2 regions of the Peribacillus frigoritolerans genome follow, and region 2 is predicted to be linked to the other one. Evidence: predicted binding sites of a transcription regulator. Region 2 holds the regulator's gene; the other holds the start of a gene.
The links. The regulator LexA, encoded in region 2, represses DNA repair genes until DNA is damaged. The targets are predictions, from matches to a motif close to CGAACATATGTTCG.
Positions count from the first base shown of each region.

Region 1: the regulator LexA is predicted to act here: its motif matches at 2,085-2,098, upstream of recA (recombinase RecA).

Region 1 is NZ_CP158190.1:1,865,296-1,869,734, reverse strand. Features, by position in the region: gene rny (ribonuclease Y) at 1-539, opposite strand, end outside; gene recA (recombinase RecA) at 893-1,939, opposite strand; gene ABOA58_RS09255 (competence/damage-inducible protein A) at 2,287-3,519, opposite strand; gene pgsA (CDP-diacylglycerol--glycerol-3-phosphate 3-phosphatidyltransferase) at 3,543-4,127, opposite strand; gene ABOA58_RS09245 (helix-turn-helix domain-containing protein) at 4,292-4,439, opposite strand, start outside.
Region 2 is NZ_CP158190.1:2,070,639-2,075,077, reverse strand. Features, by position in the region: gene ABOA58_RS10265 (DUF896 domain-containing protein) at 1-230, opposite strand, end outside; gene ABOA58_RS10260 (YneB family resolvase-like protein) at 296-952, opposite strand; gene yneA (cell division suppressor protein YneA) at 972-1,283, opposite strand; gene lexA (transcriptional repressor LexA) at 1,439-2,062, shown strand; gene ABOA58_RS10245 (glucosaminidase domain-containing protein) at 2,288-2,902, opposite strand; gene ABOA58_RS10240 (esterase/lipase family protein) at 3,620-4,439, opposite strand, start outside.

The DNA of each region.
Region 1 (4,439 bases), 210 kb from region 2:
CGGGTATCACTTTCTTTAATCATAAGCGCTACATCGTGAGCAAGCTCGTTTTCCATTCGGTCTATAATGATTGCTTTAGCTTCTTCACGAGTTAAACCGGAAACACGTTCAAGCTCTGTTTGCTGCTTACGAACCGTCTCGTCCACTTTGCTTTCCATCTCTTCAATATGCTGTTGTCTTTGGTTTAGAGAATCTTCTTTTTTCTCCAAAAGGCTTTCACGTTTGTCTAACGTTTCATCCTTGCGGTCCAGATTCTCTTCTCTTTGCAATAACCGATTTTCTTGTTTTTGTAATTCGTTCCTTCTTTCACGGGCTTCCCGATCCGAATCGGCACGAACTTTATGAATTTCATCTTTTGCTTCCAACAAGGCTTCTTTCTTAAGTGCTTCCGCTTCACGTTTTGCATCCTCAAGGATGTGTTCAGCAGAGCCCTTTGCCCCTGCTATTTTACTCTCAAATTTTGATTTGTGAATAAAATAACCAACAACTGCACCGACGATTAGGCCAAGCAAAGTGAAGATGATTGTCATGGGTTCCATCGTTTCACCTCCCCTTGCTATGAACTTTTTACATAAAATGTTGAACTGTCGGCAAGTACATTGCACATAAATTCAATATACAGCACTTAATTTTCAAAATTTTAGTTTGAAAAATTGTAAAATATACATATTAATTGTATAGTTGAGAATTTTTATTGTCAAGCGTTTGTCCCTTATGTATCAATGATTATTCAAGTTTTCTTAATATCAACCATCATAATGTACAGCATTCTTTATGGAAGAAGTCTGTAAATCTGATTTCAATGCCATTTATTCCGCTGAAAATTTCACACTTTTCTCAAAATATATAGAAAAGGCCTAAGCGAACAAGCTTAGGCCTTTTCCAAATACCATTAATCAAGCAATTCAAAATGCTCTTCTGGTTCATTTTCTTCTGGCGGTAATTCATGCTCTCCATCGAGATTATAGTGATCTCTGATTTTCTGAGAAATTTCCTGAGCGATATCCTGATTTTCTTTCAAGAACAGCTTCGCATTTTCGCGGCCTTGTCCGACACGCTCTTCATTGTATGAATACCACGAACCGCTTTTAAGGACGATATCAAGATCTGCACCCATATCGATGATTTCACCTTCCTGGGAAATCCCTTGACCATACATGATGTCAACTTCCGCTTGACGGAATGGTGGAGCAACCTTGTTTTTAACAACTTTGATTTTCGTTTTATTACCGACGATTTCATTACCCTGTTTTAATTGTTCCGCACGGCGCACTTCCAGACGAACAGTTGAATAGAACTTCAATGCCCGGCCTCCCGGAGTCGTTTCAGGGTTCCCAAACATAACACCGATTTTTTCACGGACTTGGTTAATGAAAATGGCAATGGTATTTGATTTATTAATGGCACCAGACAGTTTTCTAAGCGCCTGGGACATCATCCGCGCTTGAAGACCCATATGGGAATCTCCCATTTCGCCTTCGATTTCAGCTTTAGGAACAAGTGCTGCCACCGAATCAATGACAATGATATCCACCGCTCCACTTCGAACTAATGCTTCAGCGATCTCCAAGGCCTGTTCACCCGTATCAGGCTGTGAAAGCAGTAAGTCATCGATATTCACACCAAGTTTTTCTGAATATGCTGGATCTAAAGCATGCTCTGCATCAATGAATGCAGCCGTGCCGCCAGTCTTTTGTACTTCTGCAATAGCATGTAATGCAACAGTCGTTTTACCGGAGCTTTCAGGTCCATATATCTCAATGACCCGGCCTCTTGGATATCCGCCCACTCCCAATGCTACGTCCAATGCTAAAGAACCGCTTGAAATCGTTGAAATCCTACGATCAGACTGTTCCCCAAGTTTCATAATAGAACCTTTACCAAATTGTTTTTCAATTTGTTTTAACGCCATATCTAAAGCCGCTTGACGATCACTCACTCAATTTCCTCCTCTATATTCAAATAATCGGCTGTCCGATTAAAGGTGTACTTACGTTAGCAATTATTCGAGATCAAGGTTTGCATCCTGTCTCAAAACCTATCTTTACTATATACTCTTTTTACAATTTTGCCAAGCAAAAAGTCGAACATTCATTCGTTTTTTTCTTTCGGGGTATTCTCTGTAAAAAAACGTTTTATCTTTAAGAAATCTCCATTTCCTTTCACTTGCTCCCTGAAAAAAACATTTTCATTGAATTAACTTTTTTCTTTTTTTCCCTATTTTTCAAGAAACAAACTTCTAAAACCAAATAAAAAGCAGAGCTGAAAAAGCTCTGCTTATAGCATTTATAAATCCCTTAATAGGTAATGACAGCCGTACTTCACACTCCGAATCCGGTTTTGCGCCCTGCTTCCGGAAAGATTCAACTCCTTGAAATGAGTGTTTCCATCCCGATAGGAAATGCCAATGAATACTGTCCCTACAGGCTTGCCTTCTTGTTCATCCGGACCTGCAACACCCGTAAAGCTTATGCCTACATCCGCATTGAGCTTGCTCCGGACATTAGAGGCCATTTCCATTGCACACTCACCGCTGACCACCCCATGCTCAGATATGGTATCATCGCTGACGCCAAGGACGTTCGACTTCGCATCATTCGTATAGCAGACAATTCCGCCTTTGAAGACCTTACCGGCGCCAGGAATGGTTGTCAGCTGTTCTTGGAACATCCCTCCGGTCAAGCTTTCAGCTGCCGCAATTGAAAGCTTGCGGACCGTTAATTCTTTTACAAGTTCCTTTATTAGCGAAGTATTATCACTTCCATAATGGAACTTACCGACCCTGCTAAGAATTTCTTTTTCCGTTTCTAAAATAAGCTCTTCGCATTTTTCTTTAGAAGAGTCTTTAGCGGTGATCCTTAACGTCACTTCCCCTTCGGCTGCCAGCGGAGCAATTGTCGGATTCGTTTGATTGACAAGAAGATCTTCAATCACCGTTTCCAGTTCGGCTTCACCTATACCGTAGAACCGAAGAACCTTGGAATCGATCCGTTCATGCTTTTCCAGTTTATTCATGATCTTTTCATAACCATAACTTAAAAACATCGGCTCCATTTCACTTGGCGGACCAGGGAGAAGCATATATGTAATCCCGGATTTGGACAAGACCATTCCCGGTGCCATGCCATGATCGTTTGCCAACACTTCACTGCCTTCTAAGACAAGGGCCTGTTTTTTGTTGTTTTCCGTCATCGGCCGTTCCCGTTTTTGGAAGTAAGCTTCAATGGATTGCAAAGCTTCATCATTAAAAACGAGCTTTTTCCCTATATGGCGAGCAATCGTTTCTTTCGTTAAATCATCTTTGGTAGGACCGAGTCCACCGGTAAAAACAATCAAGTTCGCCCTCGATTCAGCGATTTCTATAGCTTGTTGTAAACGGCGGTCGTTATCCCCGACGACAGTATGGTAAAAAACGTTGATACCCATTTCCGCAAACTGCTGCGATAAGAACCTTCCATTAGTGTTATTGATTTGTCCTAAAAGAAGCTCTGAGCCCACTGCAATGATTTCTGCATCCATCTTTTCAAAACCACCATTCGTTTTTACTTTGAATTAACAAATACTTCTTTGTTTTTTATAAAATAATCCAAACCAGACCAGATTGTAAAGATTAATGCAATCCATAATGCGATATTGGCAAATGGAAGTGAAATGAGGGCAAATGGAAGGTTATGCAGCAATAAAGCTGAAATGGAAACAATTTGTGCCCATGTTTTAATTTTACCAAGCTGGTTCGCTGCAACCACTTCCCCTGTACCCGCTAGCACCAAACGCAATCCGGTGACTGCAAACTCGCGACTTATGATCACGATGGCGATCCATGATTGACCGTACATTAAATCTAGATCAACCAAAACGATTAAGGCAGCCGAAACCAGAAGCTTATCAGCCAATGGATCTAAAAATTTCCCTAAATCAGTAATCATATTATATTTTCTGGCAAAATGGCCATCGATCCAATCCGTAGTGGAAGCGATAATAAAGAGGATGGCTCCAGCTAAGTGCGCCACTGGCAAACTGTATTCTCCCCAAGTCAGCGTCCCCCATGAAAAAGGAACGAGCATGATGATTAAAAATACTGGTATTAAACAGATTCTTGCTACTGTAATCTTATTAGGCAGATTCAAAACTTTTAACCTCCAAAATTTACGCCTGCCATTCGGGCCTGCGTCTTAGATCTAAAATACGCTTTTATGTATAATTTAACTCAAAATCCAATCTTATATGCCGGGAAATCCATTTCCAGCCGCCTTACTATTATATAGAGCAAAAATAGTCATCTATAAGATGACTATTCGGCTTTCGTAAATTGTATCGTAACCAATTGCGTATTCACTTCAGTCGGTGAAATGGAATACTCCAGCTTCTCATCATTCACATAAATCTCAGTTTCATATGCTCTGCCTATATTGATGACAGCTTCTTTTTCATTGGTGAAA
Region 2 (4,439 bases):
TGTAAGTTTCTTTTTTCTTTTATATTTTTTATCTTTTGAGGAGTGACGTCATTACCTTCTGGATCAACGACTTTCACATGCTCCAACGTATCGGTCATGGACTTTCTGAATGTTTCCAAATACTCGCTTCTCAATTGGGTTTGCTCTTTCGCCTCAACTTCCGTCAAACCTTCAGTCTTTGCCTTTTTAGAAAGTTCATTAATACGGGTTATTTTTTCTTTTGATAACATAATTTCGCTCCTTCATAATCTCCGGATATTGTCATGGTATTAAAAAAAAAGCGAAATTACAAGTTCTAAGATTGACTTTCCTTTTTATTCAGTTGATGTTCGAGAAAACGCCTGTTCACAGTAGCCTTGGAAACATTGTATCCAAAGCCCCTTAAAGTGGCTGCGATTTCTGCAAATGTCAATCCATTGGCCCGAAGTTTAATAATTTCTTCAATAGGAATTTCCATACGGTCCCTTCCAGTGGAATTCCTTTGATTCTGAAGGTTTTTTTGAGGACGGTACCCTTTTTCAACGGCTCTTATCATCCCGCGCTTTATTTTAAGATTATGTAGTTTCCTTTGGTATTCTTCTACAATACCGACTATCTGGATGACCATGGCATCCGAATCCGATAACTCAAGCTCCCCGTCATGTGAGAGCGTATAAATTTTCACATCTTCTTTAAGGATGACATGGAAAAGGGCTATTTTGGCATTCCCTCTTCCCAGCCTTGTTTCATCCTGAATTAATAGTACTTCAGCTTCTTTAGTTTTAAATAGTTCGAGCATGTCAAAAATGCCATCCCGATTCAACTCATAACCACTTGCCTGCTCTTTTATTATGGAAATGACTTCAACATCCATCTTTTCTGCCAATTTGACTAATTCATCTTCCTGCCTTGCCAATGATGTTTCCTGTGACTCTTTTTCTGTGCTTACCCTACAATAGATTACCGCCTTCATAATACCCTACCTTCACTACTTACTGCTCACTGGCCAAATTCTGGACAAGTTCTTCCCCTTTAACCGGTATGACGATGACTTGACCAGGTTTAATTGAATCCGCCCTGACTCCATTATGCTCTTCTATCCAACCAATGAATTCTTTTTTTGTCAAATTTGCTTCTTCATATTCTTCGGCAATTCCCCATAGGGTATCACCCTCACTTACTTCTATAGAAAGGAAATCCTTTTTTGGATCATTGTTCAATGTACAAGAGAATAAAATTGAAAAGATGAATACTGATCCCGCTAATAGAATCGTATAAATATAATTTTTGTATAAATTTTTCATAAATATCCCTCCAAAGCGAATGTTCGTTCGTATGTTATGGTCAAATTATAATACGAACGTTTGTTTCAGTCAACAACAAAATTCGAACTTATGTTTGTATAGAGTTGGGGGCCATGCTATAATGTAGCAAAGAACATTGGGGAAGAGGTGCACAAATGACTAAACTATCAAAACGGCAGCAAGATATTCTTGATTTCATTAAAGAAGAGGTCCGCCAAAAAGGGTATCCACCTTCCGTACGGGAGATTGGCGAAGCAGTGGGACTTGCTTCAAGTTCAACAGTACACGGACATTTATCACGCCTGGAAAGCAAAGGCCTGATTAGACGTGACCCAACCAAGCCAAGGGCCATTGAAATAATGAATTTGGAGGAAGCGAACAATATTCCCAAAGTCAATGTCGTGAACGTGCCGTTACTTGGAAAAGTAACAGCGGGAATGCCGATAACGGCCATTGAGAACATAGAAGAATACTTTCCGCTTCCCGAAAGCATGGTTCCACATGATGACCATGTATTCATGCTGGAAATCATGGGTGAAAGTATGATCGAAGCAGGAATTCATGATGGGGATTATGTCATCGTGAAACAACAAAGCAATGCCAATAATGGAGATATCGTCGTGGCAATGACGGAAGATGATGAAGCCACTGTAAAACGATTCTTTAAGGAACCGGATTACATAAGGCTTCAGCCTGAGAACTCGAATATGGAACCAATTATTTTACGAGATGTTTCGATACTTGGAAAAGTAATAGGCTTATATAGACAAATACACTAAAAGCGCTAACAGCGCTTTTTTTGTTTGTTTAATTTATGTCCCGAATTCTCTCAATATGCATATGGAAGAGTAGATATTGATATATTTTTTAATAGAATCAGGTTTTCATGGGAATTTAAACATCCTTTATTACGGATGGAAGTTATACTATCGCCTAATATTTACTTTAGTAACAATCTGATTACAATAAAAAAGAGAGCTTTAACTACCGCTCCCAGTTAAAATTCACTTCACTCGTAATCTTTGGTTCACTTTAATGAGGTTAAGATCGACCAAGCCATTCCACTGTTGAATCTGCACTTGTGTAGAACCGTATGCTTTTGCAAGCGCAGAGACGGTATCCCCTTTTTGGACAATATGATAAACCTCTTCAATGCTTGCATCATATTTTGTTAAATCGCTTGTTTCGATAAGGTTCACCAGTTTTTCAATATATTTGGGATCCGAGGCGTACCCCGCATCGAATATTGCTTTGAGTGCTTTTCTGTAATCTTTTTCTCCAATGACAGCTGTATAAAGACTTCTATTCCATGAAGTCCCCTTTACATATAAATTGGCAAGATCTCGAAGACTTTCTTCCCAAGATGGGTATTTTCTGAATTTGTTCCATACTTGAACGGGCACACCATTGACATATTCCATTGTCTGAATAATGACAGACTCACCCTTGAATTCACCTTTTGTACCGAATATATTTTTTCCTTTGCTTGCTAATAAACTTGTCCCATATCCACTCTCCAAACAAGCTTGTGCAATGACAACAGAAGGTAATATTTTAAACTCCTGTTGAATTTTCTGGGCATAGGGAGCAATTTCCTTAATAAATGTTTCCTTGCTCATTAGAACCTCCCACGAATGGTCATTACTTTATTTTTCACTGTTTATCTTCATTCTTATCGTATTCTCATCTATGAAAAAGGTTACAGCTTGTCCTGCACAAAAGGTTCCGATGTCTGGCTAATTGTTTTAATTATAGATTTCTTACCTAGAAGTGGATCGCTCCGCGTATTATTTATCCACTTCCCTACCAAACAGGAAAAGCCGTCAATCCATATAATTAAATGGATTGACGGCTTTTTAAGTTGGACACTGAAAACCTTCAAAACTTGTTCATTTTCATTTTCATCAGTCATCGTCATCACTTGGTTTCAGGAATTTTCATGGGCTGGTTTTATGGCTAAGCAAACATTGGCAATTATGCTGCACTCAAAACTGGTATTTTGTCTTATAGAGAATCCTATAAAAAGACGGATTAAACCTATACAGGGTATCTCTCGCTGCAATTCAGCAATCTTTTTATTAAACACTAACACCCATGTTAACATCCCATTACACACATCCAAAAAACCCCTTCTCAATTGATCAATTTGTCGGGAAAAGTAAGTTATCCTTTATGTTTTTTACACTCCTGACTAGCCGAGCAGGCTTGGCATACAGTCGGCGGAAAGGAAGCGGATTTTCTGCAATCGACTGGATCTTTTTTAAAAGAAAAGACTGTAGGCAAACTTAGAATTTGTCTACAGTCTGATACATTCTCAAAGAAGAGACGGCATTTCACTATTTCTCAATATAGACCGAACGAATCAGCGTCCGGGTTCTTTCAGTACCATACACATTTTTTTCCTTGACATCTATTGTTACATTATAAACACCTGACTTAGGTACTTCTGGAAGGGTGCCAGTAAAATTTTCGGTATCCATTGCCTTAATTGAGCTTTTTTCACTAATTTCATTACCGGTTTCATCTATTAGATGAACCGAAAATGTTGTGCTGATTGGCCTTTTTTTATCATTCATTGGGTTCTTTATTAAAAATTTTGCATCTTTTTGCTTAACTTTACCTGCCATACTTAATGTAATGGGATTCTTTTCGTTAAATTGTGCTGTGAACAGGTAGGCGTCTTTTGGCGATTTAGTCTTCATTCGCACTTTCCAATCACCAATTTCAAGGTTGTTTCTATTGAATGAGTGGATGGTTGCACCATTAAAAAAGGAAGTTTCATTTTTGGCTGAATGAACCTTTAAGGAAGGTGAATACTTTTTATTGGATGGAGAAATCAATTCAACCTCGACATCATTTGAGGCTGTATATATGTTTATATTGCCTGGGGCTGCTTCATTTACATGGAAGCTTTGTTCGATCCAGACATTTTGTTTCAGGACATCACCCAGAACGGTTTGAGCGAGTGCGGTGGTAATGACATCATCTTCAACCCGTTCTTTATAATTGACATTATATTCAGGGATCCCAGCGGTGGAAGTGCTTCTTAAATATGGTTCAATTCTTGAAAATACAGCTGAGCCAACTCGTATATTGTCGTGATCAAAGTTGGGATCTGAAAATAAATGTGTTGCATAGGGTATTTTTGTACTCCAT